2 regions of the Lysinibacillus sp. NPDC097231 genome follow, and region 1 is predicted to be linked to the other one. Evidence: riboswitches for the same ligand, from Rfam matches in the RefSeq annotation. Region 1 holds a riboswitch; the other holds the start of a gene.
The links. A riboswitch is a leader RNA that binds a small molecule or an ion and turns the genes downstream of it on or off. The one in region 1 is predicted to bind cobalamin.
Positions count from the first base shown of each region.

Region 2: linked by a shared signal. The riboswitch ahead of cobT (nicotinate-nucleotide--dimethylbenzimidazole phosphoribosyltransferase) and the one ahead of metE (5-methyltetrahydropteroyltriglutamate--homocysteine S-methyltransferase) in region 1 are both predicted to bind cobalamin.

Region 1 covers NZ_JBIWDH010000040.1:20,847-37,077, reverse strand. Annotated here, with positions in the region: partial or broken gene metE (5-methyltetrahydropteroyltriglutamate--homocysteine S-methyltransferase) at 202-1,635, opposite strand; cobalamin riboswitch at 1,818-1,996, opposite strand; gene ACIQXF_RS19640 (CPBP family intramembrane glutamic endopeptidase) at 2,157-3,035, shown strand; gene ACIQXF_RS19635 (TetR/AcrR family transcriptional regulator) at 3,271-3,843, shown strand; gene ACIQXF_RS19630 (DUF5367 domain-containing protein) at 3,860-4,258, shown strand; gene ACIQXF_RS19625 (VOC family protein) at 4,319-4,681, shown strand; gene ACIQXF_RS19620 (methyl-accepting chemotaxis protein) at 5,441-7,135, opposite strand; gene ACIQXF_RS19615 (C40 family peptidase) at 7,703-8,635, shown strand; gene ACIQXF_RS19610 (UDP-N-acetylmuramoyl-tripeptide--D-alanyl-D-alanine ligase) at 8,750-10,135, opposite strand; gene ACIQXF_RS19605 (Mur ligase family protein) at 10,176-11,570, opposite strand; gene ACIQXF_RS19600 (ATP-grasp domain-containing protein) at 11,720-12,925, shown strand; gene ACIQXF_RS19595 (YheC/YheD family protein) at 12,998-15,169, opposite strand; gene ACIQXF_RS19590 (hypothetical protein) at 15,461-15,892, opposite strand.
Region 2 covers NZ_JBIWDH010000001.1:69,915-86,145, reverse strand. Annotated here, with positions in the region: gene mutL (DNA mismatch repair endonuclease MutL) at 1-1,544, shown strand, start outside; gene glpK (glycerol kinase GlpK) at 1,897-3,390, shown strand; gene ACIQXF_RS00470 (glycerol-3-phosphate dehydrogenase/oxidase) at 3,408-5,054, shown strand; gene ACIQXF_RS00465 (alpha/beta fold hydrolase) at 5,057-5,974, shown strand; gene miaA (tRNA (adenosine(37)-N6)-dimethylallyltransferase MiaA) at 5,961-6,863, shown strand; gene hfq (RNA chaperone Hfq) at 7,166-7,396, shown strand; gene ACIQXF_RS00450 (rhodanese-like domain-containing protein) at 7,494-7,796, shown strand; gene ACIQXF_RS00445 (DMT family transporter) at 8,026-8,895, shown strand; gene ACIQXF_RS00440 (alpha/beta fold hydrolase) at 9,104-9,988, opposite strand; gene ACIQXF_RS00435 (TetR/AcrR family transcriptional regulator) at 10,172-10,687, shown strand; gene ACIQXF_RS00430 (alpha/beta hydrolase family protein) at 10,837-12,300, shown strand; gene ACIQXF_RS00425 (MarR family winged helix-turn-helix transcriptional regulator) at 12,563-13,012, opposite strand; cobalamin riboswitch at 13,412-13,588, shown strand; gene cobT (nicotinate-nucleotide--dimethylbenzimidazole phosphoribosyltransferase) at 13,704-14,765, shown strand; gene ACIQXF_RS00415 (trimeric intracellular cation channel family protein) at 14,821-15,426, opposite strand; gene ACIQXF_RS00410 (methionine gamma-lyase family protein) at 15,693-16,231, shown strand, end outside.

The DNA of each region.
Region 1 (16,231 bases):
AGTATCTGGTATAATTGAGTATTTCTACCATCTAAGCGTCTGTTTGACTAGTCTATCCATCGCTTCGACCACGTTATCGTCTCTTTCAACCCTGCTACCTTCGCTTAAATTTCTTCTGTAGTTGCCACTTCACTTTTACTATAAAAATTTCTGCCGAATAAAAAGTAAAACCTGACCTCTAAAAAGAAGTCAAGTTTCTTCTTAAAGTATCAATTGTTGGACTTGTTGTCGGAGAGTTTTTGCTGCAGCTACCATATGCGCCAGTGCTGCAACTGTTTCTGATTCCTTCCTTGTTTTTAAACCACAGTCAGGATTCACCCAAAATTGATTTTTTGATAAAACCTGTAAGCTATCCTGCATAATACTCAGCATCTCTTCTTCACTCGGTACACGTGGACTATGAATGTCATAAACGCCTAGCCCAATCCCTTTTTCATATGGATTGACTTGCAGAGAAGAAATCAGCTCGCCATGGCTCCGTGACGTTTCGATTGAAATAACATCAGCATCCAATGCACTAATTGGCTCGATAAAATCATTAAACTCACAATAGCACATATGTGTATGAATTTGTGTTTCATCCTTCACATTAGATGTAGCAAGTTTAAAAGCATTCACTGTCCACTCTAAGTAAGCTCCCCAATTTTCTTTACGAAGTGGCAAGCCCTCTCGTAATGCTGGTTCATCAACCTGAATAATTGAAATACCCGCAGCTTCTAGTGCTTCCATCTCTTTTCGAAGTGCCAAAGCAATCTGATATGATACATCCTTCCGTGAAATATCATCTCGTACAAAGGACCAATTTAAAATTGTCACAGGACCTGTGAGCATCCCCTTTACATAGCGATTCGTTTGGCTTTGGGCATAGGCTGTTTCTTTGACTGTCATTGGTGCTTCCCATGCAACGTCACCGTAAATAATCGGTGGCTTCAAACAGCGAGATCCATATGATACAACCCATGCTTTCTCCGTAAATGCAAAACCTGTAAGTTTTTCCCCGAAATAATACTCAACCATATCTGTGCGCTCAAATTCACCGTGTACAAAAACGTCGATATCTAGTTCCTCTTGAATAGTAATCCAACGCTTTGTCTCTTGCTCGACAAACGCTGCATAATCCTCATTAGAAAGTTGTTTCTTTCGCCATGCACTTCGTATACGTTTGACTTCGTCTGATTGCGGAAAACTCCCAATTGTTGTCGTTGGGAACAACGGTAATTGTAAGGCTAGTTGCTGATGTCAATTGTAAAGATTGTCCCTCATATTCTTGCACAATATAATGATAGTTTGTATTAAACCATTTCGTCATTTCACTAGCCACGGCTTCTTTACTACCGCGAGCTACCCCATAGTATGTTTGTAAATCAACTTTGCCACCCTGCCAATGCGCTTTGGAACTAAGCCAAACATCATTGCCGTATCCAACACTCTGTCATAAAGTGTGAAATCTCCAACAGTTATCATGTCTATGCCGAGGCGAAGCTGCTTGTTTATTCGAGCTAGGCGAATATCCTTTAAATGCTGTAAAAATTCATCCTCTGAAAGCTCATTTTTCCAAAAAGCCTCTAAAGCCTTTTTCCATTCGCGATCCTCTCCGATATACGGATAACCAACTGTAGTACTTGTATACGCCATATTAATCTCTCCTATCATTAAAAATAAAAAAAGCCACTCTCCTTTTTTGGAAAATGGCTGTCATTGCATATCAAAATTAGCTATCAAGAAACAATACGAAATCATTTCAAAATATCGTATTATTCATTGTCGCACAGGGCCGATACGGTCACATCTCACCACCTATTTCCACGTAGGTATTTGGTGTGTACTAGATATTGGCAGGTCTCCTGGCTTCTCATCAACACGCCTCACAGCCTTCCCAGTTTCCCAGTGGCAATTGTGATTTGCTCCGATTTACAGTTGCGGGACAGCGTCGGATTTGCACCGACTTCCCTTTTAAACCAAACTTTCATTTGGCACCAACTCTTACACAATATTTAATTATGTTTTACTATAACATATATTTTTCTGAAAAGTAGATTTATTTTCAGATTTGTTTGATTCAAAATACATCTAAATCATATAGTAATTTAAAAAAAGTCAGTGACCCTTTGCTCAAGGCTTGGGTATGAAAAACTTTTTTAAAAGGAGAATAGAAAATGAACTTAAAGAAAATATTAAATTCTCGACCATTGCTCTCTTTCTTCGTCATGTCATATGTGTTCTCATGGATTACATTAATTCCATTTATCTTATCGCAATGGAACATTTTGCCCAACACTAGTGCTTTTAGTATTTTTTTCACACTTAATTCGTTTGTAGGTCCTTTATTAGCTTCTTATATCATGCATCGCACTATTGGAGGTAAAGAATCCTGGAAAAATGTACTGAAAAAATTAATACAAGTTAAGGTTAAATTTAGATGGTATTTATTCATTTTCATTGGTATTCCTGCTGTGATGTTTCTAGGAATAATTATTTTAAACGGTGGAACAATACCGAGCTTCCACAACCTGACATCTTCATACTTTGTTAGTTATCCAATACTATTTATTCTTATTTTCTTTTTTGGTGGACCATTGTCTGAAGAAATAGGTTGGCGTGGCTTTGCCTTACCACGAATGCAATTAAGATATGGGGCATTAAAGGCATCTTTATTCATTGGAGTTCTATGGGCCTTGTGGCATTTACCTCATTTCTTAACAGTTGCACAAAAGGGAGGACCCGGAACTGAGTTATCTATTTTTTATATCAATTTACCGATCTTTATCTTGTCGTGTATAGCTATTTCAATCATCTTTACTTGGGTTTTCAATCGTACTCAAGAAAACCTATTTATTGTTATCTTGCTACACACCAGTTTAAATACCTTTAGTACAATTCAGCCATATCTATCAAGACCCCTTTTGACTAAAACAGATTTGCCTTTCTTAATAGGGGTTGCATTTCTAGCTCTTCTAATTCTGATCTTTACCCGCGGTACTCTTGGATATATACAGAACAGCAATATGTTACTCGTTAAAGACATTCAAAAGTAAACAAGACTTTCCTTCAACTAGTTAAAAATAGTAACGAAAATTAGACTATGAATAGTTGTTGGAAAATAATATGATCCAGCATTTTTCATACTTCTCTCTTTATAATTAAGACCAAGAAGGCGAAGAAATGCCATATCTTGGTCTTAAAGCTAAAACAAACTTGTAAATAGTGGGATATTATGTTATTTTATAGTTAGTTATCCAACTAACTAATATCAAAGGAGATGTAAAACAAATGGCAAAACCTACTGGTATCGAAAAGTCAGATTTATTAACTGCTGCCAAGCAAAGTTTAGTAGAAAAAGGAATTGAAAAATTCACCTTAAAAGCTGTTGCTGAGCAAGCTGGTGTAACACAAGGAACTATTTATTATCATTTCAAATCAAAAGAGCAAATAATTCTCGAAATTGTCCAAGACATTTGTAAAAATTCTTGGGAGGAAATTCTGACGACCGATCATCAAATGATTCAATCTGCACTTCTCTCTGCAAAAAGTCGATATGAAAATGATGCTTTTTATCATAAATTATTTTTCACTTTATTCGTCTTTGGCTTTACCAACCCGACAATAAAGCAGCAAATTGGACAAATTTTAGAGGCTGAAAATGAACATTTATGTAACGTTTTAAAGAAATTATGGGTTACATCACCAATCGATGGCGTGTCAATGGAAACTTGGAGCATTTTCTTCAACGCCCTTATCGATGGCATAGCTATACAAGTGATGATTCGGAACGATTTCGATGTAGATGCATTCTATCAGCAATTAGAAACGATCCTTCAGACTTTACATCGTCTAGGAAAATAACTGAGGAGGAACCACAATGCCATTCTTTTTATGCTGGGGTTTTGGAATTTGGCTTTTAGCAAGTGCTATATTTCGATTAGTAGGGCATTACTTTTTTACTTTTGAAGAACCTTTCCTCATGATCGCTACTTACATTTTAGCTATTCCACTCGTTTGGATAGCGACAATACCTATTTATTCTTTGAAAAAGATAAAGGGTACAGCGCGATTACTGGCTGCTATCTGTATCGTCTTTCCTGGAATGCTCATCGATGCAGTCGTATTATTAGTTTTCGATAATGTTTTTCCGAGTTTATCGAATGATTTAGATCGTTATTTCGCCTCATGGGTTTTATGGGCCTATTCTCTAATACTACTTACTGGTTTTACAAAGGCTTCATTCGTGGGGAAAAGTACTATTCATTCTTCAAATTAAAGGATTTCGCATTATTATCCTAGAAGTAAGTATCGATGATGAATTAAAGGAGGATAAAAAATGGTTATAGGTCTGCATCACGTTCAAATAACAATTCCAAAAGATGAGGAAGAAAAAGGGAAACATTTTTACTGCCAAGTTTTAGGGCTTAAGGAAATTGAAAAGCCTGACTCGCTAAAAGGACGAGGCGGCTTTTGGTTACAAGTTGGCAATAAAGAGGTACATGTAGGAACAGAGGATGGTTTTGATAGGTTAACAACAAAGGCGCATATTGCTTATCAAGTTAAAAATATAGAGAGCTGGAAAAAAGTATTTGCCGAACATCATATAGAGATTTTCGATTCAGTTCCTATTCCTCATTTTGAACGCTTTGAATTTAGAGATCCCTTCGGTAATCGAGTTGAGATGATTCAGGAAATTTAAATGGTCCCACATATGTTCTGGTCGAAGATACAGTTGAATAGAAGTCATTTCTATTCAACTGATTTTTCGCTAATAAATGAAAGTTCCTGCTGATCTATCCGTCACCTTAGCCAGCGTATCCGGCATTTAAAGACTCCTATCCGGCGATACCTCTGTTCCTTCCGTCGCTCAGAGACTCCTATCCGGCGATGATCTCTTGCCTTCCGTCTCCGCTATTTCTATCCGGCTCCTCGACATTTTTATCCGGCGATACCTCTGTTCCTTCCGTCGCTCAGAGACTTCTATCCGGCGATGATCTCTTGCCTTCCGTCTCCGCTATTTCTATCCAGCTCCTCGACATTTTTATCCGGCGATACCTCTGTTCTTCCCGTCGCTCAGAGACTTCTATCCGGCGGCATCTTTTGCTTTCCGTCGACGCTATTTCTATCAGGCTCTTCGACATTTTTATCCGGCGATACCTCTGTTCTTTCCATCGCTCCGAGACTTCTATCCGGCGGCGATCTCTTGCTTTCCGTCGACGCTATTTCTATCCGGCTTCTCGACATTTTTATCTGTCGATCTCGCTGTTCCTTCCTTCGCTCCGAGACTTCTATCCGGCGATGATCACTTACTTTCCGTCGTTTCATCGCTCTACCTTCACTGTCGCTGCTCTATCTGTCATTTCGGCCTTTCTATCCGTCACTCCAGACATTCTATCCGTCACTTCAACGAAACTTACCATAAAGAAAGCAGCCATTTTTTCAAACGGCTGCGTTCATTCTATAATTTAAATTGTAGAACTTGATTGTTTAAATTTTCGGCCATGATTGCTAATTGCTCGGTATTTCTTGCGATTTCGTCCATTGTTCCTACTGTTTGTTCTACTGTTGCAGTTGTTTGCTCGACACCTGCTGCAGACTCTTCAGAAACAGCAGCGATATCATCAATAGAGTGATTGATCTGCGCTGTCGTTTTGGAAATACCTTGTAAATTTTCAGTAATCCCTTGTATGTTACTAAACATATGATCCACTGCAGAGGCTATATTGTCAAAGGTTGTACGTGTTTCTGTAATTTGCTCTGTACCATTTTTCACTTCTGCGTAGCCTTTTTGTAGTGATGTCGTTACACCGACTGTTTCACTTTGTATGCGTGATACGATCGATGAAATGTCTGTTACGGAAAAGGATACTTGTTCTGCAAGCTTTTTCACTTCATCTGCCACAACCGCAAAGCCTTTTCCTTGTTCCCCTGCTCTAGCCGCTTCTATAGCTGCATTCAACGCTAATAGGTTGGTTTGATTGGCAATATCATCAATGACTGATACTAACTTTGAAATCTCTTGTGATTGCTTATTTAAGCCTTCCACTTTTGCGACAGATTCTTGCACGATTTGATCAATCGCCAGCATTTGTTGTGTGGAGGCATTCATTAGTTGCTGACCACTTACTGTTAGCTGTAATACGTCCCTCGAATGGCCTTCTAAATCTACCCCTTGAGTAGTTGCCTGCTGTACGTTAACGATAAATGAATCCATTATCTGAGCTAGGTCACTTGCATTATGGGCTTGAGATTCTGAACCTCCTGCCAATTCTTGCATCGTCAAAGCGACCTGTTCAGCACCTGTTTTTACTTCTAACGACGATTGGGCAAGCTCTTCACTACTGGCCGCAACATTTTGGGAAACCTCTTGAATCGATCCTATGACTGCATGAAGTTTACTATTCATCACGTTCGCCGATTGCACAAGTAATCCTATTTCATCCCGCATTCTTTCTGGTAGTGGCGGCTGGCTTATGTCGCCCTCTGCCATTTTTGATATTTTACCAATAACTGCTTTTAGTGGACTTGCAATCATATGCGCTGTTATATAAGCGGTTACAATAGCGATTAAAGTAGTCAAAATGCCAATGGATAATCCGAGACGCATCGATACTTTGGACTCGTCAATCATGTCATTTCCAAGCTGATTAATAGATTCCTCTCTGTCTTTGGCGGTATCTTCATAACCCGTTCGAATTTCAACAGCTAGCGTATCAATGGAATTAAGGTTTTGAATGGCTAGCTCTGTGTTGCCCTTATCATACTCATCAAAGACTTTCGTCTGTACGTAATTTCGCCAATCTCTTGCCTTTTCAACTGTCTTATTTAAATTTTCATCGGATAATAATTCTTCTAAAATAGCATTGTTTTTTTCAGCGACTTTAATATAATCCTCGAATTCCTTTTTATACTTTTGATTACCAGTTAATACATAGCTTTTAGCTGCAGCTGTTCTCACACTAATAGAGGAAGCAAGTTTTTCAATTGCTGTTAGTAACTGTAGCTCTTTATGAATTATTTCTTCTCCAGCTGAAACAACTCGCTGATTAGAGAAGTAACTATAGGTATTAAAACTTGCAATGAAAAATACGACTATAAAAAATGCACTTAAAATTTTTGCTCGAATTGTTTTGAACCTAAGCTTCTGCAACATAGCAATTTCCCCTTTCTTTAAACCTGATTAATCCCCTGGATTTCCCTGTATTGTAAGATAATATTACTGTAAATTTATCCTTACTATAACATATCTACTCTTAGCCTCTCATGACTCGAATTATATATTTAATTGTTGATTATTATCAGAAAAGTTCACAATAAATGCGCTTTAATTAGTATTCTATTTATTAAATTATGCTTTTTTATCAGAAACTATCCTTTTTTTGATATGTCGGCAGATAATATAGCGAAATTTCGATGCTCTATCCAATATTCCTATCTAAAGGACAAATTACGTGCATTATGTAGAAAATAGCGATAATCACTCAAGAATTTTTCATTTTAAACAGCAAATCTACAATGAATACATCCCACTGAAACATTTGTAATAAAAATGTAAAGTGAGGCGACGAAGCCTGTCATACCAAGCATTAAAGTCTATTCGAGTAAGAGCATGGTAACATTTACCTCGAAGAAGCCCTAGTTTTTCATGCTACGATTAATTCCAATGGCGAGCCAAATCAGGATTAATCCTAACAATAGCTTCAGGAGGAAATATAACACTATGAATAAACGATTTTTAACAACAACATTAGCATTAACGATAGGTTTTAGTACGGTAGGAATGGTACAACCAACTGTTCAACCAATCACAGTGGAGGCAGCAACAACAAACGCTCAAAATAACGCACAGGCTGTTTCTGCGAAAGCTGATCAACTAATTCAAACTGGAAAAAGCTTAATTGGTAAGGCGACATACAGTAATTCAGAATATAAGCCTACATATCCATATAAATTTTCTTGTGCCTCTTTTATAATGTACATTTTCGAGAAAAATGGTGTGGATCTTGGGACTTATAATGAAGATTATATGATACAGCAAGGGACATACGTGGCAAGAAATCAATTACAAAAAGGCGATTTACTATTCTTTAAGAGCAAAAAAACTGGGACAGACCCTGACCACGTTGGTATGTATATCGGGGACAATAAAATAATTCACATGGCTGATTCAAAACAAAATATCATTATTTCTGATTTAAACAGTAAACCATATTATAAAGATAATTATGTATCTGCTCGTAGAGTATTACCTACATTACTATCAGCTAATCCTGCAACGAAAGGCGATAAAATTGTTGAAAACGCCTTTAATTATAAAAATAAAGTAACAATCAGCTCTACTAATAATGAAGCAAGTCTTCGCTTTACAGCGCCAGGATTTGTAGACTTTATCTATCGTAAGAGTGGAATTAAACTTGGTACAACCAATTTAAAGGAACAAATGAATGTTGGTACAACGGTTTCTCGTACCAATTTAAAAAAGGGTGATTTGGTGTACTTCAATAGTGTTAAAGGCTCTAAAACCCCTTCACTAGTAGCTATCTATGCAGGAGATCAGCGTATTATCATTCCAAGCTCTAGTGGTATTACTACAAGAGTACTAATGGTAGACTATTATAAAGAGCATTATATTACAGCAAAACGTGTTTTTTAAGAAAGTTTACTAGAATCATTTCAAGTGCTTCAAATTTGAGATGACCAATAGAATTTTATATTGTATATTGAAAAAGAAAGAAGCATTCCTTAAGGAAGCTTCTTTCTTTTTCCATTATTTATTTTTTAACTGATTCGCAAATTCAATCATGGATTTACTGGACATTGGGCCTTTAATAAGCACAATTGTATCTCGATCAAGCTTTGGCTTTAGTACCTCTAAAACACTTGTGACATCATTAAACATATGAACCTCAGCTTTTGTACCGTCCTTTAACGCTTGATTTGCTATATTTTCTGCTAGTTTACCAATCGTAATTAGCGTATGAACATTTCTCTTGGCAACCATTGTGCCAATCTCTCGATGATATTTCTCTTCGAAATTACCTAGTCGTTTAATATCACCTAAAATAAGAATTACCTTTTTCCCTTTCCCTAGCGAATCTAAAACCTTTAATGCTGCTTCAACAGAAGTCGGATTATTTGTCCATGTATCATCTACGATTGTACTACCACTTATACCAGTTGAAAATTCTAAGTGTCTTTCCATAGTTTTAAACGTACTTAAACGAGAAATGGCATTACTAATGGAAAGTCCCATTTCCTTTGCGGCAGCGATAGCAGCTAATGCATTGTATACTTGGTGTTCACCGTATCCAGGAACAAATACATTGTACTTTTCATTCAATACTTGTAGTACGAATTTCATTCCGTCTTTTGTAAATTGGATGTTTTTTGCTTGATAATCTGAATTTTCGTGTATTCCAAAGGTAATAATCTTCCCCTTAAATTTATGCAGAGAGATTTTTTTAATGTTTTCATCATCACCATTTATGATTAATGTGCCGCCTTTTGTGATGCCTTCTACAATTTCTGCCTTCGCTTTAATATAACCATCAAGACTTTTACATCCATCAAGATGATGTACACCAATATTCGTAATAATACCAATCGTAGGCTGATAGATCATACACTGGTGTTTAATATTTCCTGTATTCCCCAAACCTAGCTCGAATATAGCTGCCTTTGTTTGCTGATCGATACCAGTCAAATAGGGCAAGGATTGACGTGGCTCATTTTTACTACTTACAGATGCTTGAACATTCCATTCCTTACTAGCTATGTGTTTGATCATTTCTTTTGTTGTGGTTTTCCCACATGTTCCAGTCAAAGCAACGACGGGTATTTGAAATAGACCTCTATAATATTCAATGAATTTCCAATATGCCTGAACAGTACTCTTGACACGAATAACAGTCGTATTCTTCAAGGCATTTTTCAACTCTGTTGATGGTTTATCTGAAATGACAAGAGATGGTCCCTTACGATCTATTTCTTGCCAGTTGATTGTTTCACTTTTATTCACAAACATTAGTGAGTGACTGTGTGTTAGGTCATGTCGGTTGTAATATATGGCATGCTTGACAGACCAGCGTTCAGAACCCTTCACTACTTCCCCTTGCAAAAAGTTTTTTATATCGCTCACACTTATATGTTGCAAGTAATCTCCGCCCCCTTTCTTTGAGTGTAATTCTGAATAGTTATTCAGAAGGAAATGATTTTTTTATTATTAATTCAGCTGCTAATTTATGAACCTCTTCACTATACATATCACCTTTAATGAGAACAATTGTATTTTTATCTACTATTTCCTGTAATAATTTATAGGCGAGCGTACTATTTTTAAAGGTATAAACAGGCGAACTAAGCCCTAAGTCTATTGCATGATCCGCCATAATGCGTGCGTGTTCCCCTATTGTGACGAGTACATCGACACCAATACGATGAATTAATTCTCCTGCTTGCTCATGAATAATATATCCCCAAGAACCTAAATCTGTGATTGTTCCAATAACGGCAACCTTTTTCTTGCCTTCTCCAAGTGCGGTTAAAACTTTTAATGCGGCCTCCAAAGAAGTGGTCGTAATACTCCATGTATCATCCAATAACATGCAGTGATTAATGCCCTCAAAAAGTTGGAGTTGTTTATTCAAGTGTCGAAAAGATTGTAGTTGTTTAGCTGCCTGTGGAATCGCCATGCCCATTTCACAAACAGCTGCAATGGCCGCAAGCGCATTATATACTTGATGCTCACCAAATCCTGGTACAAAGATTTCATAACCCTTCCCTTTGTGATAAAGATTAAACAACATACCATTTTTGTCGTAACGAATATTACTCGCAATATAATCACAGGATATATGCTTTCCTACTTTAATAATGTGTCCTTGAAACCTCGATAAATCTATCTTTTGTGTATTGACATCCTCAGCATTAAGGATTAATGTGCCATTGGGCTGAATGATGTCCAGCATTTCAGCTTTTGCCTGGATATAGCCCTCCAAAGTTTTACAATAATTCAGGTGATGTGCCCCTATATTAGTAATAATTCCGATGGTCGGCTTAAAATATTTCCCTGCAGTTCTGACATCTCCCGGTGAACCAACAGCTGTTTCAAAAACGGCTGCTTGGGTTTCATCCTCAATACTAAGTAGATATTGCAATGAAGCGGTTCTAGAATTACTGCTAAGTGTTGTGGCTGTAACATTTTTTTCAGCAGAAAGTAAATGTTTGATCATTTCCTTTGTCGTCGTTTTACCAGAAGTACCAGTAATGGCTACAATAGGAATATTAAATTGACTGCGATAGAACTGCACAAATTTCCAATAGGAATCATCTGTATCGGTTACTTTAATGATGGTTATTTGTCTAGGAACTTCATTTCGACTGTATGTTCTATCTGTTACTAACACTAAAGGATAAAATGACTCAAGACTTTTCCAGTCGACAATACGTATACCCGTAAACAGAGCAGTATTTGGTTTTTTTACTTGCTTTAGTCGATAAGCCCCATGCTGAATTAGCACTTCCTCCGACCCTTGCACTAAATTGCCTGCAGTAATCATTGTTAAATTCTTAACCGTAAGAGGCTTCATATCAACTCTCCCTCCCTTCCTCTCTAGTATATGTAACTCTTTAAAAGTTGCTTGGATGTAGACAAGATACATAACTAGAGCAAATCTATTTCTTCGCATATATATAATTGTGATTAAGTATCCTAGTGCCAATAGAAGGAGTGATATACCTGAAAACGATTATATTTATCGGTACAAACAAATCCGGGTCAAGTCGAGAAGCAACAAGGGCAGCAGAAAAACTGGGCTATTTTACTGTACTTTTTACAAACAATGAAAAGCAATTACAGCAGAGAAAAGCCTATCCAGATATCCATAAAATGATTCTTATTGATACTTCAAATATAGAAGACATGAAAGAAGAAATTTATAATTTGGGTAAAAGCGGATTAGAGATTAAAACTATTGTTAGTTTTGTCGATCCTTTTGTCCATGTTGCTTCCATTTTATGCGATGAATTTTGTAACAACGTTACTTCTTCATCAGCCATTGAAATGATGGAGGATAAAGAGAAAACTAGAAATTTTTTAAAGAATCAACCCTATTCTCCTAAGTTTTTTCTTATTAAGCCAAGAGAGTCCGTGCCTAACAATTTGGAATTTCCACTAATCGTAAAATCTCCAAAATCAACAGGTTCTAAAGATGTTTTGTTAGCTAACGATAATAACCAACTTAATAAACACCTCAGCTACTTACGAAGCAAAAATCCCAATGAAACGATTATGATTGAAGAATATATCGAAGGTCCGCAATATTTAGTAGAAGCGATGGTTTATAAGCGACAAGCACAAGTTGTCGGTATTATTGAACAAGAAATTACCCAAGGTAAACGTTTTATCATTACAGGTTATGGTGTTCTCGTTAAAGTCCCTAAGGAGATTCAAACTGGACTTGAGGAAGTTCTCCAATCCATTGTAAAAGCATTTAACATTGAAAATGGTGCCTTGCATTTAGAGCTTCGACTAACAAAGAATGGCTGGAAGCTCATCGAGATTAATCCAAGAATTTCGGGAGGGGCCATGAATGCTATGCTTCACGCTGCTTTTGGATTTAATTTAGTGGAAGAGACACTTAAACTATTTTTAGGTGGACGTCCTAATATCAAGCCAAAGCATAGAAAGTTTGTCTTTACAAAATACCTCATTGTTGAAAGTAAAGGGATTTTAAAAAAAGTTCTTGGTAGAAATAGAGCAAGTAAATTACCAGGTGTTGTGGATGTATATGTCAAGCCGAAAAGAGGAACTTTACTGACTCCTCCTCTATCCATGGGTCATCGATACGCCTATGTAATTGCAGAGGGTGCAACATTAGCTGAGGCTAAAAAGAACGCCATTAACGCAGCGAAAGAAATAAAATTCATTCTAAAGGTAGCTTAGACTTTCTGAAATATTAAAAAATAGCCCGAATAATTGCCCTTAACAAAAGGTCAATTACTTGGGCTTTTTCATTTATGCTTTAAAGAATTCATCTAAAAATTTAACAGTATCAAACATATTTGTTTTACTAGCACCCTTTACTAAAATCGTATCGTGAGGTTTTATGATTTTCTCTAGAAGTGCATGCAACTCATCCTTATTGATAAAATGATAAACTTTCGATGGGTCCATCCCTTTGGCCACCGCGGCAGCTCCCATTTCCTCCGTCCTAAAACCATAAGTGATGAATAAATCTATATCTTGCTCATAAACATACTCTCCTACTTTACGATATTCCTCTTCTCTCAAATCCCCTAATTCCCGCATTTGACCAATAATAGCAACTTTACGCTTCTTGGCAATATTCGTTAGAACGTCAATTGCGGCGCGTACACCTTGAGGATGAGAGTGAACCGTATCGTCAATAACTGTGATTGCATCGCGACAATTATAAAGGGTTAATCTTCTAGGTGGTTTTTTGAAATTTAGTCCCGCCTTAATGTCTGATGGGCTAAACCCTAAATAATCAGCCACTGCGATCGCATTGAGCGCATTATAAACATGATGCTCCCCTAAAATTGGGATATACATTGCAATTTCCTGTCCTTGTAGCTTTATTTTAAAGGTCATCCCAATATATTTATATTGAATATCATAGGCTCTATAGTCTGCTGGGCTATGAATACCGACTGTTAGGATTTTTCCTTTAAACTGCTGCGTTTCTAAATACTTAGAGTTGTCATCGTCCTTATTCATAATGAGTAAACCGTGTTGGTCCATCCCATGTATTAATTCCGATTTTGCTTTTGCCACACCTTTTATATCCCCATCAAAATTACCAACGTGTGCTAAGCCTATATTCGTGATAATACTGATATTCGGTTGGATAATGCTACAGTGATTGGTAATGATACCTGGATAGGCCATACCGTACTCCAGCACAACAGCTTGATGTGTAGTATTTATTTCTTCCGCATGTTTTTTTGTATGCTCTGTCGTATTCCAATAATCTTTCGACTCAAAAATATTCCATTTTTCCGATAAAATGGAGGCTAAAAATGCTTTGGAAGTTGTTTTTCCAGCACTTCCGGTAATCGCAATAATCGGTTTCTGCTGTTCTTTGACTAGTGACTTACTTTTTTGTTGCTTAATTTCTCTTTCCATTTGTTTTTGATTCTTCGCAAGGTACATTGCATATCGAATCGTATTGATGACAACGTCTAATTCTAAATAAAATGCAGGAGGACAACCCGGACGCCAGTTTACTTCATACATCCAAATTTTTTGCTGCTCATCTAAGCCTATATCAATGCCAATTTCATCAATGACTTCCCCAAATTTTACCATCTGAATTTCATCTAAATGCTGTGCTAATGCTAAGGAGAAATGCTCTAGCATACGCCGAATATCATACGCTTGTTCTTTAAATTCTTGCTCCAGAAATGGATCTAAATAATTTGTAAAACCACCATTGTTAATATTCGGTATAATTGAACCAAATGGAGCAATTCGCGGATAAACCGTCGTTATCACCCATTTACCCTCACCATCTTTTTGCACATGAAGACGAAAATCATAAACTTGACCTGATTTTGTCACTGATTGAATATAGGGCTGCATAATAAAGGTACCAGTAGAAAGTTGCCCCCTTATTAATTCATCTAGCTGCGACTTAGTATAAACACTATTTTCGCTATCCTTCCTTACCTCATAATTAGTTTTTCCTGCTTTGGAAATAAAATAAATTCCTTTTCCCTTTCGGCCATCTATCGGTTTAAACACTACTTTTCTATGAAAAGCCATAAACTTATGAAACACATCAATATTTTTCACAATTTCTGAAGGGATTAAATATTTATCAAATTCCTTGGCTTCCTGCAGTCGCTTCATAACATTCCATTTATTCCCTATAGAATAGGTTGTAAACGGGATTTCTTCTTTTAATTTCTCGATAATTTCCTTTGATACCGATAATTTTTCGGGACTCCCTGCATTGTATATAACATCTGGGAAGGGCATTATTCTTTCGTGCCATTCACCATTTTCATAGACCTTCCCTCTTATGGAACGTTTATCAAAATCAACACTTTTTGGTGTAAAGTAAAAAAATTCAGCCCCTTCTGCTTTTGCAACAGCTGCATATGCATATGACTTAATAACGGTTGTTGGATCTAGACGATGATGTAACATTCCGATAATTGTCATTCATTAACCTCTTCCTTTCATATGATTCTCTCTCTAATAAATTCAGCCAATGTACTTGCATATAGACAGATGCTCTAATTATGGTGTTATTTTAGTAGTCTAACTTCTTTCAGCAAAATGTCTTCTGTGCGAAAGCGAAGCGACAGCAACAAATGTTTTGGTAGCGAAAGTGACACCTGCTGAAAGAAGTTAAAGCCTCCGGCGGATGTCACGGAATCGGAAAGGAGTTCTTTGTGCAAGCACAAAGCCGATTCCGGACGCAATTATGCCAAGGCATAATTGATAATTTAATCACCATTTAGGCTCAATGATGAATTTCCCTTTTAACATATCAGGTTTTAGTAACTGAATAGCTGATATCCCACATAATTCGATGGATTTTTTAGTGGATGTTCTTTCTAACCTCACAACGTCTGCAATTAAATTCGTATCATGCCCTTCATAATCATAAGCACGCAAAAGCGAAACAGTTCCCCGACAATGCTCCCTATCAATTGCCTCTATACGAAAAAACTCTGTTTCAAACTGCTTGATTGTATCCATTAATTTCAAATGCGTACCATCGTGTGTTATTAAAAAGAAAGGGATTGTATCACTTCCAACAATTTTCACAAGTAGCTGACCAAAGTATTTAGAATGAAAATCCTTCATCACATCCTGTAGCTCTTTGATATCGTGTAGTGCTTCGCATAGAAAATGGTTTCTTCGTTTTTCATTATTCAATTCCTTCAGCTCCTCCCAAGTCTACTGAGCCACACTGACACACTGAATCAATTTCGCCTTGACGTAATTGCGTCTGGATTTTGAATTGTGCACAGGCCTGCACGAGGGCCGACACAATGTCGGTTATTTCGGTAAAGCCACAGGACGTGGCGTTTTTACCGATCCAGGTCAGTTAGCCGTTTTCGCAGGATGCGAAGGGTTTAGGCTAACACCCTTTTTTCATTCCTTTCAAAATCCGTGACATCCGCCGGAGGCTTTGGACCAACGTGATGTTGGTCATTCAGTCATGTGTTGTTGTTGCTGTCGCTTCGCTTTCGCACAGATAAAACCGTGTTGCTG
Region 2 (16,231 bases), on a different contig from region 1:
TGACACTCATTACATCAAATGGTGAATCAGGTACTTATTTAGAGCTTGAGGGGGGACATGTCGCTTCGCATAAACCTGGCCCTTTGCGCAAGGGAACAGATATTACAGTGGCACAGTTATTTTTCAATACACCCGCTCGATTAAAATATATGAAAACAATTCAAACTGAGCTTGGGCATACAATAGACCTGATGAACCGTCTTGCACTTGGGAATCCAGATATTGCGTTTAGATTGCTACATAATGGTCAGCAGTTGTTACAAACAAATGGGCGAGGTGACGTGCAGCAAGTATTAGCTGCTATTTACGGTGTGCATAATGCCAAGAAAATGGTGCCATTCAATGGGGAATCACAAGATTATAAGATTTCCGGCTTCGTATCACTACCAGAGGTGACACGTGCTTCGAAAAATTATATGTCCTTATTTGTAAATGGTCGCTGGGTGAAGCATTACCTAGTGCAAAAAGCGATTGTCGATGCTTACCATACGTATTTGCCAATTGAGCGTTTTCCAATTGTAGCACTCTTTATTGAGGGAGATCCTTATTTAACAGATGTTAATGTTCATCCTGCCAAACATCAAATACGTTTAAGCAAGGAACCAGAGCTTCTGAAGCTAATTGAGGAAACAATCCGAGAGAAAATACGCAATGTTATTCGCGTACCACAAATGGAAAAGAAGGAAAAAATCGAGAAGCCTGCGTCGGAGCAGTTAAATATATGGAAGCCAGCACCAAAGCTTAATGTAGAGAAAATGAATGCCATCGTTGAAAAGCTTTATGATGTGCAAACTGTTCAGGAATCAAACACCCTAGATGTGAAAGTGCCAGAACCCGTTCCTACTATCATTGAAGATAGCTGGCAGCCAACACCAATGATAGAAGTAGAAATGAAGTTAGAAGAGCCAGTAGAGTCTATAGAGCCCATAGAAATTCTAAAGGATGAATCTATTCGAGAACCATTTCCAGCTCTTGAAGTAGTAGGGCAAATTCATGGTACGTACATTGTTGCCCAAATGGAGGATGGTTTTTATTTAATCGATCAGCACGCGGCCCAGGAGCGAATTAAATATGAATTTTTCCGTGAAAAGGTTGGCCAGGTAAATCCAAATGAGCGTCAGGCTTTATTGCTTCCATTGACCTTCCATTATGCAGCTGATGAGGCACTAATATTAAGAGAAAATAGCCAGGAATTAGAAGCTGTTGGCGTGTTTTTGGAGGAGTTTGGACAGTCATCATTTGTCGTGAGGGAGCATCCTAGCTGGTTTCCTAAAGGTGAAGAGCAGGAAATTATTGAGGACTTAATTGAGCAGGTGCTGACAACGAAAAAGGCTGATGTCAAAAAATTACGTGAGGCGGCAGCTATTATGATGAGCTGTAAAAAGTCGATAAAAGCCAATCATTATTTAACGAAAGAACAAATGGAAACGTTATTGCAGGATTTGCGCAATGCAGATAATCCATTTACATGCCCACATGGACGTCCTGTGCTTATTCATTTTACAACTTATGAAGTGGAAAAAATGTTCAAACGGGTCATGTAACCTAGCTATCTTAACTTCATTCAGCGGGTGTCCAAATACCTGTACCTGCTGAAATAGAGGAACTCAGGCTAAGAACTTCACATCCTGTGAAAACGCCTGAGTGACCAACATCACGTTGGCCTAAAGCCTCCGGCGGATGTCACGGAATCGGGAAGGAGTTCACATAGGATGTTAGCCTAAAATCATCGCATCCATGCGATAACGGCTAACTGACCTGCATCGGTAAAAACGCCACGTCCTGTGGCATTACCGAAATGACCGACATCGTGTCAGCCCTCGTGCAGGCCTAAGCACAAAGCCGATTCCAGACGCAATTATGCAAGAGGCATAATTGATAAAAGGGGGAGAATGAATGGGTGAGTTTATTTTAGCCATTGATCAGGGAACAACGAGTTCAAGAGCGATTTTGTTCGATAAAAAAGGTGAAATTGTTCATGTTGCGCAAAAGGAATTTCAACAATATTTTCCGAAGGCTGGTTGGGTTGAGCATAACGCCAACGAGATTTGGGGTTCCATTCTTGCAGTCATTGCGGCTGTTTTAACAGAAAGTGGACATGAAGCTAGTGAAGTGCATGCTATTGGGATAACAAATCAACGTGAAACAACGGTAGTATGGGATAAACATACGGGGCAGCCAGTTTACAATGCAATTGTCTGGCAGTCCCGACAAACACAGGACATTGTAAATGAGTTGAAGGACCAAGGCTATGAAGAGCTCTTTCAGCAAAAAACGGGATTGCGTTTAGATGCTTATTTTTCAGCAACAAAAATTAAGTGGATTTTAGACAATGTTGACGGTGCACGAGCGATGGCAGAAAACGGAGATTTATTATTTGGTACGATTGATTCTTGGATTGTTTGGAGATTATCAAAAGGAATGGCACATATTACGGATTATTCTAATGCATCTCGTACTTTACTATATAATATCCACGACTTGAAGTGGGATGAAGAACTTTGCAAGCTATTAGATATTCCAATGTCAATGTTACCAGAGGTGAAAGATTCTTCAGAAATTTATACAAAGACGACGCCAAGCATCTTCTTTGGTGAGGAAATCCCGATTGCCGGAATAGCTGGTGATCAGCAGGCTGCGCTTTTTGGTCAAACATGCTTTGCCAAGGGCATGGCTAAAAATACGTATGGCACAGGCTGTTTTATGTTATTGAATACTGGTGAGCAAGCTGTTAAATCAGAAAATGGTTTATTGACAACCATTGCTTGGGGTATTGATGGCAAAGTGACTTATGCCTTGGAGGGTAGTGTGTTTGTTGCAGGCTCAGCAATTCAGTGGCTTCGAGACGGTCTTCGCATGATTCGCACTGCAGAGGATTCTGAAACGTATGCAGAAAAGGTGGAGAACACTGATGGTGTATATGTTGTGCCTGCATTTGTAGGTTTAGGGACTCCGTATTGGGATACTGATGCACGAGGAGCCATTTTTGGATTAACGCGAGGGACTTCCAAAGAGCATTTCATCCGTGCGACCCTTGAATCACTAGCCTATCAAACAAAGGATGTACTGGATGCAATGGAGGAAGCTGCGGGTACGCCTATTGAGGTGCTAAGGGTAGATGGTGGAGCTGTAGGTAATCAATTGCTTATGCAGTTCCAAAGTGATATTTTACAGTTAAAGGTAGAACTAGCAAAGCTTAATGAGTCGACAGCGCTTGGAGCAGCTTATTTAGCAGGGCTTGCGACGAATTTTTGGCCGAATAAGGAGGCATTATCCGAATTGTGGGTGAATGGGCAAACTTATCAACCAAAAATGGAAGCAGAAATTGGAGCGGCACTTTACGTGGGCTGGCAGAAAGCAGTAGAGGCTACACGTATTTTCAAATCATAGCTAATAGGGGGTAAGGTATGTTTTCATTTGAGCATCGTCCTAAAATTATGCATTTTTTAGAGCAATATAGCTTTGACGTATTAGTCATTGGTGGTGGCATTACAGGTGCTGGCATTGCCCTTGATGCGGCATCAAGGGGATTATCTGTCGCTTTGATTGAGATGCAGGATTTTTCTGCTGGCACATCTAGCCGTTCTACAAAGCTTATTCACGGTGGACTGCGTTATTTAAAACAACTTGATGTTGGTGTAGTCGCAGAGGTTGGTCGTGAGCGTGAAATCGTATACGACAATGCTGTTCACGTGACAACGCCTGAAAAAATGCTATTACCATTATACAAAAAGGGCTCACTTGGACCGTTTACAACATCGGTGGCGTTGAGAGTATATGATCGATTAGCAGGTGTGAAAAAGCATGAGCGTAGAACAATGCTGAGCGCCCAGGAAACTGCAGCACTAGAGCCTTTACTTAATCAGGATGAGCTGGTCGGTGGTGGTTATTATGTTGAATATCGGACAGATGATGCCCGTCTGACAATGGAAGTGCTAAAAAAGGCAGTGGAATACGGGGCGCTTTGTATAAATTATACGGAGATGACAGGGTTTATATATCATAAGAAAAAGCTTGTTGGGGCACAAGTAACAGATCAAGTAACAGGGAAAATGATAGAAGTGCATGCTGCACAAATCGTCAATGCTACGGGACCTTGGGTGGATGAGGTCCGACAAAAAGATAAAGTAGTGGACAAAAAACAATTACGTCTTACAAAAGGAGTCCATATTGTTCTTGACCAAAAGGATTTTCCATTAAGCCAAGCAGTATATTTTGATATTGCGGATGGGCGCATGGCATTTGCTATTCCACGTGATGGCAAAACCTATGTAGGAACAACAGATACGGTTTATGAGGGAGATCCCGTACATCCGGTCGCTACCCAAGAGGACGTTGATTATTTAATCGTAGCTACTAAAACTGTCTTCCCAACAGCAAATATTTCAAGAGAAACAATTGAATCATCATGGGCAGGCGTGCGTCCACTTATTTTTGAAAAAGGAAAGAATCCATCTGAAATTTCAAGAAAAGATGAACTCTGGACGGCTCCAAGTGGATTAATGACAATAGCTGGTGGCAAACTAACTGGCTACCGTCAAATGGCAGAAACAATCGTTGATAAAATTGTGAAAACACATAAATTTAAGCACGCAAGTCCATGTGTGACGCGCGAGTTATCGCTTTCCGGAGCAAAAGGCATTAACGCCATCAATTTTCCGGATTATATAGCATATAAAGCAAGAGAGGGCGTTCAATATGGCCTTAATTATGATGAAGCAAAGCAGCTCGTACAAAAATATGGCACAAATGTAGATGCATTGTTCGATCAGGTGAAATATTTGCATGAGCATGGAAGTACGATGCCCCTTGCTTTACATGCAATGCTCCTTTATGGGATTGAAGCTGAAATGGTTTACACACCAAGCGATTTCTTTATTCGTCGCACGGGTTTGCTATACTTTGATATTGATGCGGTACAACGTTATAAGCAACAGGTTATTCAAGTATTGCAGCAACGCTTTCATTACACAGAATCACAAAGAAACACGTACATTGCTCAATTAGAGCAAGCTATTTTAGATGCGACTAATTTTGCTGAGGAAGGAGTGTAAGTATGGAGCGTTATTTAGAAATGTCAGATGGTCAATTTGTGTTTACTCGCACATTAAGGCCATCGGATTCTTGTATTGGCCATATTCATATTTTGCATGGGATGGCGGAACATAGTGGCCGTTATGTAAAATTTGCACATGTTCTCAATGCAGCAGGCTATGCAGTGACAATGCATGATCACCGAGGACATGGTGAAACAGCGGCTTATAATGGTACACTAGGCTTTTTTGCTGAAGACAATGGTTTTGACCGTGTTGTAGAAGACGCACACGAAGTAGTGACCACTTTACATGCACAGTTTGCAGACGTGCCCTTGATTTTATTTGGTCATAGTATGGGGTCTTTTATCACTAGAAGGTTTATTCAATTGTATAGCGATAATGTTGAATATGTGATTTTATGCGGAACAGGAAATGTAACAGCATTGCATTCAATGGGAAATTTAGTCGCAAAAGCATTGGCCAAGCAGCTTGGGAAAGAGACAGAGAGCAAGTTGTTAAATAAACTGAGCTTCGGCAGTTTCAATAAGCAGTTTCCAAATTCGAAGACCGAGTATGATTGGTTATGTTCGGTAGACGATGAAGTGCAACAATATATGGAGGATCCGTATTGTGGCTTTATCCCAACAAATCAATTTTTTGTGGATTTAACAACCGGCTTTATGGCGTTAAATAGTAAAAAGGAGATTGCAAAAGTAAAGAAAGACTTACCAATTTTATTGATAAGTGGTAGCAAGGATCCAGTCGGAGATCAGGGACGAGGCGTATATACTGTTGCTGAACAGTTTGCAGCAGCAGGTTTACAGGATGTGACGGTTTACTTATTTGAAGATAAGCGCCATGAAATCTTGAACGAGGATAATCAAGAGGCGGTCTATCAAGTTTTATTACGGTGGTTAGAAAAATATGATACAAGATAAAATACAGCAGGCAGAGGTCGTAGCAATCGTTGGGCCAACTGCTTCTGGCAAAACAGCATTAAGCATTGAGTTAGCGAAAAAATATAATGGAGAAATCATTAACGGTGATTCCATGCAAGTCTATAAAGGCTTAGATATTGGTACAGCGAAGATTACCGAGGAAGAGATGGAGGGAGTGCCACATCATTTACTTAGCTTCAAGGAGCCAACAGAGTCCTTCTCAGTAGCTGAATATCAAAAATTAGTGCGTGCAAAGATTGCAGAAATTCAAGCACGCAATAAGCTACCGATTATTGTAGGGGGCTCGGGTTTATATGTACAGGCAGTGCTCTATGATTTTCAATTTACAGAAGAGCAGGTAGATGAGGTTGCACGAAAAGCCTATTATGATGAACTGGAGAAATTATGCCCAGAAGCTATGCATGCTAGGCTTAAAAAACTTGATCCACAAACGGCGGAGACCATTCACCCAAATAATACGCGTCGTGTCATACGTGCGTTAGAGATGATTGAGCTAAGCGGTGTATCGAAAGCATCCGAGGCACAGAATCGTGGGGAAGTCCCTCTCTATAACCATGTCATTTTAGGACTTGGGCAAAATATGCCACGTGAAGAGCTTTATGATCGAATAAACCGCCGTGTCGATTTGATGATGGACAAAGGTCTTTTAGAGGAAGTAAAAGGCTTATGGCATCAAAATATTCGAGGTGTGCAGTCCATTCAAGCGATTGGCTATAAGGAAATATATGATTACCTTGATGGTAAGTGTTCTTTAGAAGAAGCGATTGACAGTTTACAACAAAACTCTCGCCGCTATGCTAAAAGACAGTTAACTTATTTCCGTAATAAAATGGATGTACAATTTCTTAGTAATGACGAACAACTTTAATCAATTACGCCTTGGCGTAATTGTGTCCGGATTTTGAATTGTGCTTGCACAATTTAAAATCCGTGACATCCGTCGGGGACTTTATCTTCATTCAGCTATATTTATACTAGGGTGAAAAGAATAATATTGCATTCAAGCATATTTTTATTAATGATATTCTTCTGTGACTAATATTTCTCCATTATTTGTAAAATGATTTTTGCTGAATGAAGAAAAATTGCTAAAAATTACTAATTGATAAATTGGTAGAACATGCTACTATAGGGATTAAGAGGTAGAAAGACAGTAGGGAGGCATTTTTGATGAAATCAATTAATTTGCAAGATACGTTCTTGAACCATCTACGTAAAAATAGTGTTTTTGTAACTGTGTTTCTGTTAAACGGATTTCAGTTAAAAGGAACTGTAAAATCCTATGATAATTTTACAGTTTTATTAGTAGATGCTGAAAGCAAACAGCATCTTATTTACAAACACGCAATTTCTACATTTGTTCCAGCAAAGCAAGTAGATTTTTTAGAAACAGAAGGCTAGAAAAAATAGTAAAACAGTTAGTGTTCATGACACTAGCTGTTTTTTTGTCTTCGGGCTATAATGTAAGAGGAAATTGACATATTGGAGGACAAGACATATGAAAGCAATGGATACAACTCAATTATTAGAATTATTAGATGCGAACGAAGACCTATACATTATTGATGTTCGTGAAGATGATGAAGTGGCACAAGGTATGATTCCTGGTGCTAAGCATATTGCTCTTGGGACAATCCCTGAGCGCTTAGATGAATTAGATGCTTCGAAGCCATACATTATCGTTTGTAAGGCTGGAGGTCGCTCAGCAAATGCTTGTGCATACCTAGAAGCGCAAGGCTTTGATGTGACAAACCTTGAAGGTGGCATGCTTGCCTATGATGGAGAGTTAGAATTTAAGTAATGGTTAATGAGAACCCTCGTGTTGAACGAGGGTTTTTTATCGTTTAAAAGTTAAAATGTGTTAATATTAGAACATATAAGGAGGGATTCGTATGTTTCGACCAATAGCACCCCCAACAATGTCTTTACAGTAGAATCTGCTGTTTAGGCATTCAATAAAAGCTTGCTAATTCTCAATAGATTCTACTGTATATCGATGACTATATACATGTAGAAAGTAGGAATTAGAAATGAGCGGTAAACTATCTTTTATTTTATCAATGATTATTTTTGGAGCTGTCGGTGTTTTTGCAAGATATATTCAGCTGCCTTCAAGTGAAATTGCCTTATGGATGAGTCTCATTGGCTCTTGTTTTTTACTGGTGATTTTCTTTTATAAGAAAGAAAGATTTGCAAAAATATCCATTTTGCAGAATATCTGGCCTTTAGTCCTTTCCAGCTTAGCCTTGTGTGGTAATTGGATTTTTCTATTCCAAGCGTATAAGGAGACTACTATTGCTAATGCTGCTTTAAGCTACTACTTTGCTCCAGTTTTAGTTATTTGTTTGTCGCCTATAATTTTGAAAGAAAAAATATCAGTGAGAAAAATTTTTTATGTTGGTGTGGCTCTAGTAGGACTGTTTTTTATAGTTCAAAGCCAAACTACTGGAACGAGCGAACATTATATCGGTATTGTATATGGACTGATTGCAGCTTGTTTCTATACAATAGTCACATTTACAAATAAGTATATTCGTGGATTGAAAGAGCCCGAAAATACGATTATTCAACTTGCATTAGCGGCGTTATTCCTTGCTCTTTATCTTTTTGGAACAAGTGGCTTCCAAGTAATGCAAATTGATATAAAATCAATTAGTTTGTTGATAGCATTGGGCATTGTCCATGCGGGAATTGGCTTCTATCTGTTCTTTTTTGGAATGCGCCATCTAAAAGGGCAAAGTATAGCTATTCTAAGCTATATTGATCCACTGACATCATTAGTGATTTCGACGATGATTATAGGAGAAAAAATGACGATCCTACAAATAATCGGCGCTATTCTTCTACTTGGCGCAACATTTCTGAGTGAAATAAATAAAACAAAGCGAATTCCACAGTAATTAATGAATAGAATAAGAAGCCCCCTTTTGTTTGGCGAAAGGGGGCTTTTCTAGATCATAATAAAGAAGTGAAAAATTAGCAATGTCAGTGACTACCCTTAAGAATCGAGTAGGGTGTGTGGGTGCAGTAGATTCAAATGTGAGCGGTCTAACTTATAACAAGAAGAAATGAAAAAACTAGCTAAGTATTACCTATTTTAGTAAAGTTCTAGAATTCCTTTATTTCATTACTGTTTGAAAAAATAGAACCATTCAAAGAATTTACAATCAAATTAAAGGTGTCAGACCTTGTCCACTGGGGAAAATGGGCAGTGTTTTTTATACTGAAATAGACTTTAGGAGATGCAATACTTCGATAAAAATCAAAAACTATTTCGGAGGAAGCATGATAATCATACTCACCTTCGATAAAAGCTATTGGAACCTTAAAATTTTTATAAGCTGAAAAATCAATTTCTGATACTTCGTGCCATAACTTAACTATGGACTGCTCAGAGCCTTTTAGTCGTTTTATACAATCCATTAATGAATAGTTTTTGGAAAAAATAAAATAGCGATATAATGATAAATACGTACTTTTTCCATAAAGAGAAACACCTTGCTTGATTAGTTGACTCATTAAAAACATTAAATCAGAATACCAATTATCTTGATTAAACTTTGTGTTTAGAGAAGAAATTCTATTTTTAAGACGATGATTATCAACATGACTTACAATGTATTCTTTACTTTTTTTAAACATTTTTTGCGAACAAATAACTTGTCCAACTCCAATATAAAAATGTATCAATTCTGGATATGAAATAATGAATTTCATTCCAATAATGCTTCCCCATGAATGTCCCATTAAGCATATTTTCTCTTGTTTGAATTCAACAAGGAGTTTTTCAATTAAGACCTTCAAGTCAAGTACAAAATCATTTATAGTAATATGTTCCTCTTCTCTAAATTTATAGTATGACTTTCCAGCACCCCTTTGCTCCCAAATGATTAAAGTATAGTTTTCGGATAAATCAAAATTAAAATGTTCAACAAGAGGTAGGGCAGCATCACCAGGTCCGCCATGTAAATATATTAAAATAGGATTATCCAAATTAGTACTTACTACTTGAACATATTGGTTAACACCATTTATGTGATACCATTTGCAGTAATTATACATTTTATCTCCCTACTTTCGTTGACACAGATGTGTCATGTAATTATAGTCTATATATGAAATAATTGATTTGCAATCAATGGAAACACATTGGTAGAAAGTGTGTCAGGAGAAAAAATGGGAAAAAAAGAAGATATAATTAATGGTCTATTTTCTGTGATGGAAAAATATGAATTTTCGCTAATTACTGTTACCCAAATATCGCAGGAAGCTAGCGTAGGAAGAAAAACCTTTTATAGATATTTTAAAAATAAAGAAGAAGTGCTAGAGGAATCTATAAATTTATTATTCTTAGAGTATTCCTCCTTTCAAGAGAATTATTTTTCTTCTAAATATGAAGTGTTAATTCATAATCATTTTTCATTTTGGAGTAATCATTTAACATTTCTTAAACTTATGTATAACAACGAACTAATGTTATATATATTTAAGCAATATCAAAGGTCTGTTCCTAAGCTTAATAAAAATTATTTAACTGATAAAGAATTGAATCATATTACTGCAAAATATGCCAATGCATTTACTGTTGGCATATTTTGGTCAATGCTTTACACATGGATAGAGAATGGAGCAAAAGAATCTCCCGCTGAATTAGCAAGTACTTGTATACAGTTTTTACAAAATAGAGTATAAGAAAACATAAACTATATTGGGGGTTGTCCATGCTGGGATCTAACTCCCCAAAGCCTTTTCTTATCGTCTGCTCCCAAAAAATTGACATTTAGACTCATGCGACTTATAGTTAAGTATAGTTAACTAAACTAAAATAGGAGTTGATTTTATTGAGGTTGTTTGAAGGTATATTAATTGCAGTACATATTTTCTGGCTTTTTTCTTTTTTGTTTAGATTTAATGCAAAGATAAAAATAATCACTAATGTCATCGCACTTATCCTATTGGTTATTCATTTGGACCTAGAGGGTTACCGATGGCAAATGGGATTAACCTATATGTTATTTAGTCTTTTAACTGTGTTCACAATGAAGCCATTCATACAAAGGAACGCGGAAAAAGGCACACTTGAAAGCGTGAAAAATAAAAGGAAGGTCAAAAAGCTTTCCTATATTTCGTTTATTGTCACTTATTCGTTCAGTAGCTTTGGTTTAGTCATTGTCATGCCTGTATTTCAACTTCCAAAGCCAACAGGTCCTTTTGAAGTAGGTATGAACTCAAGGTATTTGATAGATGAATCCAGACACGACTTAGAACAAAAAGATCGAGAATTAATGATACAAATATGGTATCCAGCAGAGGTGAAAGATGATACGAAGGATATTCATTATGAATCCTTTCCTTACGAAGAATGGTCAGGAACGATGGAATTCATTTTTTCTGTTCCTCGCTCTGTATTCGAGTATTTGAAGTATGGGCAAACTAACAGCATAAAAGATATAGCAGTATCCAAACAAGAAGTTAACTTTCCGGTTCTTTTATTTTCTCATGGATTTGGCAGTACTAGATTGCAAAATTTTTCCCAAATGGAGGAGTTGGCAAGTTATGGATACGTTGTTGTCAGCGTTGATCATACGAATGATGCAGCCTATACGAAGTTCCCAGATGGACGGGAAATCATGAATCAAACAGACGCATATTCTTATTCATTTAATATTGAAGATGAGAAAGATGTTAAAATGCGATCAAAAGATATGAGCTATGTTCTAGATCATTTAACAACGATAAATGATCAGGATCCTCATGGTTTGTTTACTGGAAAGATGGACATGGGTAGAATTGGTATATTTGGACATTCGTATGGAGGTTCAACAGCTGCTCAAGCATTGTTGGATGATAGCAGGATTTCTGCAGGAATCAACATAGATGGGCCTTTACATGAACCAGTGGCTAGCTCAGGATTTGAACAACCATTTATGTTTATTTTAGATGAAGATTATCTCTATATATCCGATGAAGAAATTCAATATACGAATATCACCCGGGAGGAATTTCAAAAGTATCACGATAAAATTACAGAGCTTGCTGATTTTCACTATAAAGAGGGAATAAAGGGAGATACTTTTATGCTTACTTTTATAGCAGGAGATCATTATACTTTTACAGATTTCCCTTTTCTATCTCCTTTATTATCATGGAATATTGATATAAATCAATTCCATCAAGTTATGAATTGGTACATATTAGCTTTCTTTGACCACTATGTGAAAGGAGAAGAGCCTAATCCATTGCTTAAGAAAGAGAAAATGGAGGATAAGTTTTACTATTATAAAACCAATATTAAAAATGATTGACAGAATATAATAATGAGCATACAGTTAAGTTTATCAAACTAAATAAATGTATCTACACGTATTTTGTTATAAAAAGCAAGCAAGCAGGGAAGTTAAATTAACGAGAAATTTGTTCTAAAATAAGCTCACCAGAGTTGCATATGATTGTTTCAAAATTTAAACACGTCGAAAAGAAAAACTCCTTTATAATAGATGGAGAGGTGATTGCTTGTCCAAATCTATTATAAAGGAGACCTTATGGGTAAAAACTTCACTAGTTATCTTAACTTCCTTGGTTATTTTTAGTCCCGACAATCTTATTTAATGTATCAAGAACATTATTTAACTCTTTTAAGCTTACTTTCGAGTAATATTTTTCTACAAGAATGTTGTCAATTTTTTTAAGAAGCTGACGAAACTCTTGCCCCCTATCCCCAAGATAAATAAAGGTCTCTCTACGGTTTATTGAATTTTCTTGACGATATATCATTTTCATTTCTTCAAGCTTTGAAATTACTTGGCTGACCGCACTTTTAGAAATATCAAAATGATTTGCAATATCTTTAGCAATTACCGGCTCATTGTGAATAATATAAGACATTATAATTTCTTGTTGAGGAGTTAAGTGAAAGTTCTCTAATTCCTCAACCTCTTTTGTTTCTTGTAAAACTAACAACCTGAATTGTTCGAATTTTTGATTAATTTTGTCTGTAATAATTAAATAATCATGCACTGATTTATCATCCCTAATTCATTTTAAAGGTTTATAATTAAGTTAATATTACTTAACTATTATATATTTGTCAATTATTAAGGATATTCGGAAAATATGAAAAAAATTTAACTAACTCTAATCATATTTATTTAAATAGAACTTTATACAATCGATCCATTACGTGATAGTGAGTTAAAATATTTAGCCCCTCTTGTCTCCGTTGATTGTTGAACCGCTTGGATAAATTTGCTTTTATATTGTATGTAGTACTAAGGAATGGTTGATATCCAGATTTTCTTTGCCAGAAAATCTTTAAAATTAATTGTGACAATGGATGTATGTAACTCAGCAATGGAAAGAAATATATAATTTCACTAATCCATTGACACTAAAAACACTTTGTCGTAAATTTAAAATAATTGCATAAAAGCATTAGGTGCCCATTGCGGGAGAATAGGGAATGAAGTGAAAAGCTTTAGCGGTCCCACCACTGTAAAAGGGAGTTTCATAGAGAATGCCACTAGCAAAGTTCTGGGAAGGTTCTATGAAATGTTGAAATTGAGCCAGGAGACCTGCCTAATTGCTTCGTATTATATAGACGATGGAAAAGTCTGTAGTTTATTTGTTATGAAATAAACTACAGGCTTTTTATTTTTTTCTCTAAATCATTCTTCGAGTAACAAGGGCAAAAAAGAAAGGGGAAATTTTCATGCAATTATTACAACAGACGATTCAAAACATTCAAAGTACTGACTACAAAATGATGGAAAAAGCAAGGGAACGCATTGATGCGCTTTGCAAGCCTCCTAGCAGCTTAGGGAAATTGGAGTCTCTTGCAGTGCAACTATCAGGAATTACAGGTGAACTATTTCCTACGATTGATAACAAAGCAATTATTGTCTGTGCGGCAGATCATGGTGTTTGTGATGAAGGGGTGACCTCAAATCCACAAAATGTGACGGTCTTTCAAACATTAAATTTTCCAAGAGGAGGAACAGGTGTCTGTGCTGTAGCGAAAATAACAAATGCAAAAATTGTTCCGGTAGACGTTGGTGTAAAAGAGGAGATTCCGCATGATGCTGGTGTCATCATAAAAAAGATTAAATATGGAACGGACAATATGGCAAAAGGTCCTGCAATGTCTAGGGAAGAAGCCATTCAATCAATTGAAGTAGGAATTGAGGTAGCTACAGAAGAAATAAAAAAAGGAGTCAATGTACTTGGGACAGGTGAAATGGGGATTGGTAATACAACACCGAGTGCTGCAATATTATCGGTCCTTCATGGTTGTCATCCACTTGAAGTGACAGGATTTGGTGCAGGTGTTGGGCCAGGGGGCATTGAGCATAAAGTAGAGGTCATTCACAATGCCATTCTATTAAACAAACCAAATCGCGAGGATGCTATTGATATTCTTGCAAAAATTGGTGGCTTAGAAATCGGCGCTATGGCAGGAGTCGTACTTGCCGCTGCGGCAAACCGCAAACCTGTTGTTATTGATGGTTTTATTTCTACCATTGCTGCCCTTATTGCCTACGAGTTAGAGCCAAAAGTAAAAGACTATATCATTCCATCTCATGCCTCTGAAGAACCAGGTGCTAAAATTGCTGCTGAATTACTTGGAGTTGAACCAATGCTTCATATGAATATGCGATTGGGAGAAGGCTCTGGTGCAGCTTTGGCCTTTCCTATTTTAGATGCAGCTTGCTCTATGATGAAAAATATGGCTACATTAGAGGAATCTATGGCTTTATTAAATCATTGCAGATAATGTATTTTTCATCAGTATGAAAAAATAAGCCCAAATCGCTATTTGGGCTTATTGGTTATGCTCGATTCAATTTCCGCAATGGCAAACGCCATTTCTTCATATATGAAAGTATTCTCAATGCTGTTATCACACCAAATAATACATATAAATAAATATCCCCTGACATCATTTCAAGCCCTACGATTAGCCCTGCTAGTGCTGCCCAAACACCATAGACTTCATCACGGAGTACTAATGGTTTTCGTCTAGCCAATAAATCTCGAACAATTCCACCACCGGAACCAGTTAAGACAGCAGCGACAATAACTGCACTAATAGGCATGTCGAGCTTCACTGCATAGAGGGCACCCTGAATGGCAAATGCCGATAAACCAATGGCATCTGTGAAGTTTCCCCAGCGATGCCAATGCTGAATAAGATGGTGTGGAAAGATAAAAAATATTGTAATCGCCGCCAGGGCAATTTGAAACATCATATCCTGTCCCCATAACGTTGTAACAGGCAGGCCTATGAGTAAGTTACGTATTGCTCCTCCACCAAAGGCAGTGACAATACCGAGTATATATACACCGAATAAATCGTATTCTTCCTCCATTGCAATTATTGCCCCGGAAATAGCAAAGGCAATTGTTCCGATAATACTAAAAACCTCCCAAGCCATCCCTTTCACCCCTTTTAGCAAATAATCATAAAGTTAAAGAAACTTCCAAACACAACAGAATCTATGAATTTTACAGCCAAAATCAGTAGTTAAACACTTTTTATGAAATATGTCCGCACATTAGCTTAGCGCATATTACGGATAGAAACAATAGGCAAGTTTTGCAGACGCATCTACAAATTGTTAAGATAATATAGGAATAAAGTGAATACTTCAATTAGAGGGTATATGTGCCCGCAATTGAACAAGTGAATGGAGAAAAATTAATGACTTTTACAACGAATTTAACAGAAGAAACATTAGCATTAGCTGCCAAAATAGAGAACAAGGTCCGTCCTTTTCATGCGAAGGTAGAGGAAATGGCATTCTTCAATCAACAAAAGGTGCTTGCGGCTTTTAGGAAGCATCAAGTAAGTGACTATCATTTACACCCTTCTAATGGATATGGTTATGATGATGAGGGGCGTGATAATTTAGAGCGTGTTTATGCAGAGGTTTTTGGAGCGGAGGCTACCATTGTACGTCCACAGATTATTTCGGGGACACATGCAATTACGCTTAGTCTATTCGGAGTGCTACGACCAGGTGATGAATTACTGTATATTTCAGGGCAACCGTACGATACATTACAATCCATTGTAGATGGTGGTGACAAGGATACTGGCTCATTAAAGGATTATAAAATCGGTTATCGTCATGTGGATTTAATTGATAATCAAACGATTGATTGGAACGGAGTAGCAGCTGCCATTACAGAGAATACAAAAATGATTGCGATTCAGCGTTCAAAAGGCTATGCCACACG